DNA from 2 places in the Bacillus sp. 7894-2 genome. Region 1 is predicted to be linked to the other one. Evidence: riboswitches for the same ligand, from Rfam matches in the RefSeq annotation. Region 1 holds a riboswitch; the other holds the start of a gene.

Region 1 (5,399 bases):
CCCTCCCTGGTTTCTTGCAATGCCAATGACGAACCTTGAAGTCGCTGTTACGCTTTTCATCGTCAACCAGTCCCTTCCGTTTTGTTATTGGCCTTGCATTATTTGTTTACCCCGTTTACTTGTGTTAAAACCTGTTTATTTAAAAAATTGGAGTTTTTTTCTTTAATAGATAAAATGAAAGAAAGGAAGTGAAACACGATGAAAACGAAGAAAGAAATACGTGAGTACATATGGAATTTTCTTGAGGAGAACAAGCTAGGCCGCTTTCCGTTTCCTTTAACAAATAGAATTCCCAATTTCAAAGGAGCTGAAAAAGCGGCTGCATTTGTTTTTACGATGCCTGAGTATAAAGAGGCTAAGGTCATTAAGGTAAATCCTGATTCTCCGCAGCTGCCGGTACGCACCCAAATTCTGAAAGATGGAAAGACATTGCTGGTTCCAACTCCACGGCTGAAAGCAGGCTTTATTATGGTAAAGCCGGAATGGGTACCGCCCGGGGAGGAGCGAAAAGCAGCGAGCCTTAAGCATATTCACTCATACGGAAAAGAAGTTCCCCTCACAGAATTGCCGGAAATTGATTTGTTTTTTGCCGGATCAGTGGGGCTTCACCCGGATGGCCGGCGGGTCGGAAAAGGGGAGGGTTATGCTGATCGGGAGTATGCGATCATCAGGGAACTGGGGAATCCTGAAATCCCTGTGATTGGAACGGTTAACAGCGCCCAGGTGACAGAGGCAGATATCCCGAGGGATCCTTATGATCTGACTGTCGACTGGATTGCCACTGAAAAGGAACTGATCAAAACCAATACGCCCTATCCAAAACCAATCGGGATTCAATGGGATCTTGTAACGGATAAGGAAATGGAAGAGATGCCGGTTTTGCATGAAATATGGGAGATCACAAAAGGAAAGGCAGCCAAGTAATTGACTGCCTTTTAAGCTTTCACTTCGTCCATTTTCTTTAAAACATCATCAATCTTTGCGTGATTTTCAGGGGATTCATCAATATGCTTCCATAATATCTTTCCCTGAGGCGAGAAAAGCCATGTTCCGCCCTGAATGTAGACATCCTGAGTTTTTATGGATTTCATGACAAACTCCTTTTGTTTTTCATCCTTAGGGATAAAGCCGCCGACTTTTCCTGTAATAAACCCAAGTGCTGCTTTTGAAAGAAGCTTCCACTTTGGCATGGTTTTATGTCCCATTCCTCTATAAGCTTCCCGGGAAGGATCGCCGAGGATCGGAAAAGGGAACGGACCGAATTGCTCAAGGAATTGACTGATAAAGGTTCCTTTCGAAGGAGCAATGACAATGACTTGAAATTCTTTAGCTTCTACTTCATTTATGCGCTCGCGCAACTGCGCAAGATATTCCCGGCAGACCGGTCAGCCAAGATGGCGGACGAAGACAGCCATTGTGTACTGGCTGCTGATAGCCTGTTCAAGCGTAATATTTTTATCAGGATGCTGGGTTTCTAAAATATATTCCATGAATATCCCGCCTTTCGGATTTACATCTGATCATACCTAATTCTTTTGAAGGAATAAAGAATTGCGGCTTGCACATAAATAAACAGGAGTTCGCACTCCTGTTTAGTCCCGGCTCCCCAATATCCCAAAAATGCGAAGGATATTAATGAACAGGTTGATAAAATCAAGGTATAGGTTAAGAGCCATCAAAGGCACTTCTTCCGGTGACACTCCATACTGCTTCATGCGGTTGAAGTCGAATAGCACATATCCGCTGAACACAAGCACTCCGATGAAGGAGAAGGCGAGCATCGCGTTAGAGCTTAATGGCCAGATGAGGCTGAAAATTCCGATCGCAATAAGGGCGAGCAATGCCGCCATCAGCATGCCGCCAAGGAAAGATAGGTCCCGCTTCGTTGTCGAAGCATATACAGCTAAGCCGGTGAACACAACAGTTGTCGTCGCAAGTGCTGTTAAAACAGGGTTAGGTCCAATAGCAGCCAGGTAGTGGGCAACAATCGGGTAGGTCGTCATCCCTGAAATAAATGTAAAGACATAAAGGAATGTATACCCAATAGCTTTTTTGCGGCGGAGCAGGAAAGCGAAAAGCAGCATTCCAAGTTCAAGAAGCATTAGCGGCAAAAACAGGGCTGGAGGGATGAAAACACCCGCCATCGTTCCGGCAAATGCAATCCCCAATGATAAGGCAAACGCCCGTAAAACAGAGGGCAAATAACTGTTATTTGCGGTATACTGTACATACATTTCTTCATTTCTCCTCTAAATTCTTTTGTATATGTATATACGACTGAGCTATTAATTAAGTTTCATAAATTATTTTTTTTTAATAGGTCTCTTATTTCAGTTAAAAGCTCAACATTTTTATCCACAGCTGGTGCCGGTGCTGCTTCTTCTTTCTTTTTAAAACGATTGTTGATAATCCTGATAAAGACGAAAATGGAGAATGCCACGATGAAGAAATCCACCACATTCTGTATGAATAAACCGTATTTCACTTGTGCCCCACCGACCTTAACCATAAGATCCGTAAAGTCGACTCCGCCCATCAGCAATCCGACAAGCGGCATAATAATATCATCTACAAGGGAAGATACAATCTTTCCGAAGGCAGCTCCGATTACAACCCCAACTGCCAAATCCAGGACATTTCCCTTTAGGGCGAATTTTTTAAACTCATTCCACATAACAAGTCACCTTTCTTTGAAAAATTACCGTTATTATACTATGAAGAATGTATGAAAACCAGATAGAGAAAGCACCTATTGACAGAAACAGGCTTTTTCTCTATAGTAACTATGACAATTATATTTCTATTATTCCCGTGTGAGCGGGAGAGGTTCATAGCTTCACCCTCTATAAAAAACTATGGCTTTGATTATAATAATCAACCATATCCATGAGAGGATATGGTTTTATTTTTCAAGCTGTACTTTTCGGACCTCTCTTTAGGATCAGCGGGATCATATAAAGGGAGGCTATTTTTATGTCAGGAAGAAAAGATGAGGAATTAACGGATATTACATTATTGGGAAATCAGGGTACTAACTATCTTTTTGAATATTCGCCTGAGATTCTGGAGGCTTTTGATAATAAGCATCCAAACCGCGATTATTTTGTAAAGTTTAATTGCCCAGAGTTTACGAGCCTTTGCCCGAAAACAGGCCAGCCGGATTTTGCAACCATCTATATCAGCTATATTCCGGATCAAAAGATGGTAGAGAGCAAGTCATTGAAGCTATATCTTTTCAGCTTCAGAAATCACGGCGATTTCCATGAGGACTGCATGAATATCATTATGAATGATCTTATCGAATTAATGGATCCCCGCTATATTGAGGTTTGGGGCAAGTTCACTCCTCGTGGAGGAATCTCCATCGATCCGTATTGCAATTACGGAAAGCCGGGGACGAAATATGAAAAAATGGCCGATTACCGCTTGATGAACCATGATCTATATCCGGAGACGATTGACAATCGTTAAGAACATAGCTTGCTTAAAGTTCATTTTTAAAATAATATCAAAAAAGGCAGAGGAATCTGCTTTTTTTGTTGCAGAAAATATACATAAGTGGGATTATATTTAGGGAATATTCTGTATTTTAATAGAGCAGTACAATAATAAAGCTCTGAAAGGGGACATAATGAAGAAAAGCATACATAAAAAAGATCCTCGCTTTAAAGTAGCAGAGAAAGAAGCGTGGATTGGCATTGGTCTCGTACTCTTTAATTTTCTTTGGTGGTATGGGTTTGCCTATGGATTGGGGTCAGCCCCTGCCGATGAGTATATATTCATCATGGGGCTGCCTGCCTGGTTTTTCTGGAGCTGTGTAGCCGGATTTGTTGTCATGGTGATACTGGTATCAGCAACTGTAAAATTCCTGTTTAAGGAAGTTCCGTTCGAAGAAAACGGAGAAGGGGGAGAATCCGAATGAACTGGCAGGTTATTGCTCCTCTTATCTTCTTTTTAGTCATTATTTTTCTGGTGGGTTTATGGTCCAGCAGAAAGATTGATACGAGCAGTTCGTTTCTGCAGGATTATTTTCTTGGAGGAAGGCAACTGGGCGGTTTTATTCTGGCCATGACCATGATTGCAACTTACGGCAGTGCCAGCAGTTTCATTGGGGGTCCCGGTGTTGCATATACCCAGGGGCTTGGCTGGGTATTGCTTGCCATGTCACAGGTTGTTACTGGTTATTTCGTCCTAATGGTACTGGGGAAAAAATTTGCAATTACAGCAAGAAAGTATAATGCTGTAACACTCATTGATTTTCTGAAAGAAAGATATAACAGCAAATGGGTTGTCTGGCTATCTTCTCTCAGCATCATAATCTTCCTGTTTTCCGCCATGGCTGCCCAATGGGTTGGCGGAGCAAGATTAATTGAATCACTGACAGGATTAAGCTATTTATCGGCTTTATTCATTTTTGCCGCTTCTGTCATGGTCTACGTTGTCATAGGCGGCTTCCGTGCTGTTGCCGTAACGGATGCTGTCCAGGGCGGAATTATGTTCATCGGCACTATGATCCTGCTGGTTGCTGTTATTGTGGCAGGTGGAGGAATACCAAATATTATCAGCGATCTGTCTTCAGAAAACCCGAATCTGATTACTCCGTTTGGCTTTGATGGCGGATTGACCCCTTTATATGTATCCTCATTCTGGATTCTGGTTGGAGTGGGGGTTGTAGGTCTTCCTCAGGTTGCAGTAAGGGCCATGTCCTATAAAAATGCCAGAGCCATGCATAGGGCCATTATCATCGGAACAATAGTGGTCGGCTTTATCATGCTTGGCATGCATTTAATTGGCGTGTTTGCACGGCCGATTCTTCCGGGGATTGAAGTAGGGGATAAAGTTATGCCGATGATTGCCATGGAAGTCCTTCCGCCATGGCTTGCGGGAATTGTGCTGGCTGCACCGATGGCTGCCATCATGTCAACCGTGGATTCCCTGCTTCTTCTGGTCAGCTCGGCGATTGTTAAAGATGTGTATATTAATTACATTAAACCTGATGCTGAAGAAAGCACGGTTAAGAAAATGAGTTTTGCCGTCACAGCCCTGCTGGGAATTCTGGTATGCATGATGGCGCTCAGTCCGCCCGATTTGCTGATCTGGCTGAATCTCTTTTCTTTTGGAGGACTGGAAGCAGCATTCATATGGCCTGTTGTTCTGGGTCTTTATTGGGCGAAGGGAAATAAATATGGTGCGGTGGCCTCCATGATAACCGGAACGGCTTCCTATATTTTATTCCACACTTTTTATCCCAATGCTTTAGGCATGAATACAGTCGTATTGCCTATTGCTTTATCACTGGCCGCATATATAGCTGTAAGTCTATTTACCGAAAAAACAGCACCTGCAGCAGCAGAAATTTAATCAAGAGGCTCCGGAGAGGTATTCCGGGGCCTTTCGTA
Region 2 (5,399 bases), on a different contig from region 1:
CAATGGAAAGATAACACGCTTGAATGTTACCCAGGAAGACCCGCCCAGATCATTGGAAGCATCCAAAAGCGTTGGATTCAATTCATCCAAAGAATTAAATATTGGCAATATCATAAAAGGAAGAAAAATATAGACCGACACAAAAATAAAGCTGAAATCCGTAAACAGGATTTGTCTTCCGCCGATTCCCACCGCTTCCAGAAAGCTATTCGCAGCGCCATATGTCCCGAAGATTCCAAGGAAAGCATAGGCTTTCAAAAGCAGATTAATCCAGGATGGCAGGATGATCAATAACAGCCATAGCTGCTTATGCTTTGTTTTTGTAAGCAAGTAGGCAGTCGGATAAGCGATCAGCAATGAAAAAAACGTAATTAAAAAGGCGTACCAAAAGGAGCTTAGGGTCATTTTTAAATACACGGGCGTAAAGAATTTCCGATAATTCTCAAATGTGAAATGCCCTTCAATATCAAAGAATGAATAATACAGAACTAGAAGCAATGGTGTTACAACAAAGAGGGCAATCCAAAGCACATAAGGTATCAAATAAAAATTGCGGGAATTAGTTCTCATGGCTTCCCTCTTCATAAGCTTCTAATCGCTTATCAAATTCCTCTTCGGTTTCACCATGTCTCATGACATGAATCGCTTCAGGGTCGAAATACAGACCAATTTGATCCCGAACGGTCGCCTTTTTGGTTGAGTGGACGAGCCATTCATTTCCATCGCTGTCATAGCAGCTGATCTCATAATGCACTCCCCTGAATAGCTGGGAGTCAACTTTAACCTTCAGCTTCCCATCATCCGGGGCTGTAATAGCGAGATCTTCAGGCCGGATCACGATCTCAACCTCTTCATTGGGCTCAAAGCCTCCGTCAACACACTCAAATAACTTCCCGGCAAACTGGACCTGATAATCCTTGATCATCGTTCCGGCAACAATATTGGATTCACCAATAAAATCAGCTACAAAGCGATTGATCGGCTCGTCATAAATATCAGTAGGAGTGCCGCTCTGCTCAATGCTTCCGCTGTTAAGCACGAAGATTTCATCTGACATGGCCAGTGCTTCCTCCTGATCATGTGTAACGAATATAAACGTGATGCCAAGATTCCTCTGCAGCTCCCTAAGCTCATACTGCATTTCGGTCCGCAGCTTCAGGTCAAGTGCGGATAGGGGCTCATCCAGGAGAATGACCTCAGGCTCATTGACAATGGCTCTTGCGATGGCAACACGCTGGCGCTGCCCTCCTGACATTTCTCTAATTTCCCGGTTTTCATAGCCTTCAAGGTTTACAAACTTCAGTGCTTCTTTTACTTTTTTCTCAATCTCCGCTTTCTTCATCTTTTTGATTTTTAAGCCGAATGCAATATTTTCAAATACGTTCAGATGCGGAAACAGGGCATAATCCTGGAAAACCGTGTTTACTTGTCTTTTGTTTGCAGGAACATGATTAATGATTTTCCCATTAAAATAAATATCCCCTTCAGACGGTTCAGTAAAGCCGGCAATCAGCCGCAATATCGTCGTTTTCCCGCAGCCCGATGGCCCTAACAGGGTATAGAACTTCCCGCGTTCAATTTCAAAGCTGACATCTTCTAAAACTGGCGGGTCATTATCATATCTTTTTGTCACCGAATTAAAACGGATAATGGTGTTATCTGTCATCTAACTCTCCCTATCTATAGAAATTTACAGCACGTATGCCTTGTTAAGTTTAAACGTATAATATCATATATTGCACGAAATCTGTCATATATTGCAATTACTATACAAAAATAACCCCGCATTTTGTATGCGGGATTACGTCTGCTATACTCCCCGCTTATTGCCCCATACATAGGTATGCAGCTGCGGAAGTACTTTCACATCTGTCAGCTCATTGTCATGAATCGTTTTTTCAATAAGCCAGTCATATTTATCCAGGAGTCTTTGGAGTAAATCCCGGTCATCTGCTGTTACCGTATCATCATTCCCAACCTGCAGATAAAACGGAACCCCCTGATAGCGCTTATGAACGTCTTTTGCATATTCATAATCCGCATCATCAAAAACAACGATCTTCAGAGAGAACTGCTGATCTACCCTTCTGCTGGTCTGCAGTTTATTCACGATCAGATCAAGCACTTCAAAGTCCGTATTCATGCCTGAACTCGGCGGCTTTGGGGACAAGGTCAGTTCATCAATTTCATAAAACCAATCCTGCCAGCGGCTTCCCTGTGTTTCGAGGCAGAGCTTAATTCGTTCAGCTTTTAGCAGAGAAATAAATTCACCTAAATTTTTCAGAAGAGCCGGATTGCCGCCTGAGATGGTTACGAAAGAAAATCCATCCCCGCCGAGTTCTTTAAGCTCCTTCCAAATTTCATCCGGTTCCATCTGGCGGATGCTGTCCTTCGCACTGCCATCCCAGGTAAAAGAGGAATCACACCAGCTGCAGGAATAATCACATCCAGCTGTTCGGACGAACATCGTTTTCTGGCCGATCACCATTCCTTCCCCCTGAATGGTCGGCCCGAAGATTTCCAGAACAGGAATTTTACTCAACCTCCATCCACTCCCTTCTGGCTTCCGCATAGCTTGTAGGAGTTTCAAAAAGGCGCACAAATTCAACTCTTGCTCCGTCATATTGCTCTTTTCTGTTTTGCAGGCTTTCTGTCATTTTTTCATAAATCCAGACAACCATATTCTCGGCTGTCGTATTCATAGGTGGCAGCGTTTCATTGAGGTACTTATGGTCAAGGTATATCTCAATCTCATTTTTCCAGATTTCTTTTATGTCGCCGAAGTCAATCATTAACCCTCTGTCATCCACGAATCCGCTTATGCCAAAAATCACCTTATAGGTGTGGCCGTGCAGGTTTTTGCATTTGCCTTCATAGCAATGGAGATGATGGGCTGAATCAAAAGTGAATTCCTTGCTGACCATTACACGCTTATGGTGGTATTTCAGCTGATCCGGCTTAATGTCTTCATTAATCTTCTGAAGTTTTTCAACAATCCTGAAACCGTACATGGCTTAAAGCTCCCCCTTTTCGCTGAGGTATTCTTCAAGGCCCTTTTGTCTTAAATGGCAGGCAGGACACTCACCGCAGCCATCTGCCGGAATGCCGTTGTAGCATGTCAGCGTATTTTTACGCACATACTCAAGGGCATCCAAGTCATCTGCAAGCTTCCATGTCTCAGCTTTATTAAGCCACATTAAAGGCGTATGGATCACAAACTGCCCATCCATCGACAGGTTCAGTGTGACATTAAGTGATTTTATAAACATATCCCGGCAATCAGGGTAGCCGCTGAAATCTGTCTCGCACACCCCTGTAATAATATGCCTTGCATTGATTTGACTCGCAAGCACACCGGCAAAGGACAGGAATAAAAGGTTTCTCCCGGGTACAAATGTGGATGGTAGTTCGCCCTTCTCTCCATCCTTTACTTCGATATCATCACGGGTCAGTGCATTTGGGGCAAGCTGATTCAAAAGGGACATATCAAGGATATGATGCCTGATATCCAGATCTTTTGCTATATGCTGGGCACATTCAATTTCAAGCTTATGCCGCTGATTATAATTAAAAGTGACTGCTTCCACCTCGGCAAAACGTTCTTTTGCCCAGAATAAGCAGGTTGTACTGTCCTGGCCGCCGCTGAAAACAACGAGCGCTTTATCATTTTTCATAAAAAAATTCTCCTTTAACATAGAAAAACAGGACCACTAAGAAAGCAGACCTGTTTTCCTTAGTTTTTTAAAGAGGGTAGCTAGAACCTCTACCGTGTACACGGATTTTCTATTGAACTATCAGTTTATATTATCATCTTTACCGGAGTTTTAGAAGATGTTACTTATAATGAGATAAAAAGTTTTATAATTCTAAATCATGAAAAAGATTAATTTTCTGAATCTGCCTCCAGCAGGTCCCAGGCTGTAATGATGCCTTTTGGTTTTTCAGTCGGCTTTCCATTCTCGGTTACAATGATTCCTTCAAGCTTTTCATTTTTATTTCTGCTCTCCTCAAACATATCCTCCAAATCGAAAATGGAAGTATTCGGTGCGGCAAAGGCTATTTGGTGCTTCGATTTCTTGTTGAAAAGCTCTTTGATTTTCACCTTTTTCAGCTGAATCGTTTCTTCCGTAAAATGCTCAGCCATCCATTTTACGATATCTGCCGATGTTAGCAGCCAGGAATATTCCTCTTCGCGCGAATAAATGGGGAACTGGGAATGCGAAAATTTATTGATAATGGCCAGTACATCTGAAAGCTTGCCATCTTCATAAAAATAAAATACGGGTGTGGCAGCAATCGACATCGCGGTTTTGGGCTTTTCAAAATGGCCGGCAATCAGTTCAATTTTTTCCACCGTTTCAAGGTGAGGTTCTGCTATATAATAATCCAGATCAATTTTTTCATGTACAATAGCATTTCTCAGTTTGGCAAACTGATGTAAATCATCCTCATATAATCGAATCAGCGAATGGTTTTTCTGTATTTCAATCAGCTTGTAAAATCTGTCTGTTCGGGCTTGTTTAGCAGATTGTTTCAAGGCCTTGTGAATGCGGTTAAAGGCAGCCTCGAATCTTTCTGATAAGTTCATTTTTATTTCTGTACCCACAATAATCTCTCCCTAATTCATAATGTCCCTACTTTATTCCCATATTAGAGAACAAAATAAACTATGAAGATTCTGGTTCGCCTTCCGGCAGAATAATTTGCACAAATAGAATTTTCAATCTATTATATGATATTATATTGTTTAGCTGAAGACGTTGCATAAATATATAAGTTTACTAATATTTTTTTACGTCTTAACGTGAATAAATATAGATTTCCCTTATTTTCGAAAAGAATAATATGTGTATTTCGTTTCGGTGAAAATGGATTTTTATTATTATTAAATAATATTTTTACAACCTTCAGTTCCTTACATTTATTTCGAAAGCAGGTGAAATAATGCTATACACTGTACATCCTTTAGGAGACAATGCTGTTCTAATTGAACTTGGGAACGAAATCTGTGAGGATGCACATCAAAAAGTGCAGACACTGACAGCCTTTCTCGAGAAACATCCTCCAGAATGGATGATAGAATACATACCAGCTTACACGACCGTTACTGTTTTTTATAATCCATTTGAGATCTATCAGCATTCAAATGGAGAACTTCCACTTGACTACATATGTTCTCTCATAAAACCGCTTATGGAAGAGCTGGGTGAAAATAAGGCAATGGAAGCAAGAGTTGTCGAAATACCGGTTTGCTATGGAGGAGAATTCGGCCCTGATCTTGATTATGTTGCCGAACATAACGGACTTACCCCTGATGAAGTAATAGACATTCACTCTTCAGGCAGCTATCTGGTCTATATGATCGGCTTTGCGCCAGGGTTTCCTTTTATCGGCGGAAT

Evidence for each region. A riboswitch is a leader RNA that binds a small molecule or an ion and turns the genes downstream of it on or off. The one in region 1 is predicted to bind preQ1.
Region 2: another riboswitch for preQ1. It lies ahead of queC (7-cyano-7-deazaguanine synthase QueC); the one in region 1 lies ahead of queF (preQ(1) synthase).

Annotation. Positions count from the first base shown of each region.
Region 1 is NZ_NPDG01000071.1:151-5,549, forward strand. Features, by position in the region: gene CHI10_RS11195 (5-formyltetrahydrofolate cyclo-ligase) at 199-924, shown strand; partial or broken gene CHI10_RS11200 (AhpC/TSA family protein) at 936-1,373, opposite strand; gene CHI10_RS11205 (Bax inhibitor-1/YccA family protein) at 1,593-2,234, opposite strand; gene mscL (large conductance mechanosensitive channel protein MscL) at 2,297-2,674, opposite strand; PreQ1 riboswitch class I at 2,818-2,863, shown strand; gene queF (preQ(1) synthase) at 2,974-3,471, shown strand; gene CHI10_RS11220 (YhdT family protein) at 3,632-3,922, shown strand; gene panF (sodium/pantothenate symporter) at 3,919-5,361, shown strand.
Region 2 is NZ_NPDG01000015.1:39,151-44,549, forward strand. Features, by position in the region: gene CHI10_RS03160 (ABC transporter permease) at 1-570, opposite strand, end outside; gene CHI10_RS03165 (ABC transporter ATP-binding protein) at 560-1,666, opposite strand; gene queE (7-carboxy-7-deazaguanine synthase QueE) at 1,811-2,542, opposite strand; gene queD (6-carboxytetrahydropterin synthase QueD) at 2,535-3,011, opposite strand; gene queC (7-cyano-7-deazaguanine synthase QueC) at 3,015-3,674, opposite strand; PreQ1 riboswitch class I at 3,728-3,770, opposite strand; gene CHI10_RS03185 (CBS domain-containing protein) at 3,884-4,606, opposite strand; gene pxpB (5-oxoprolinase subunit PxpB) at 4,945-5,399, shown strand, end outside.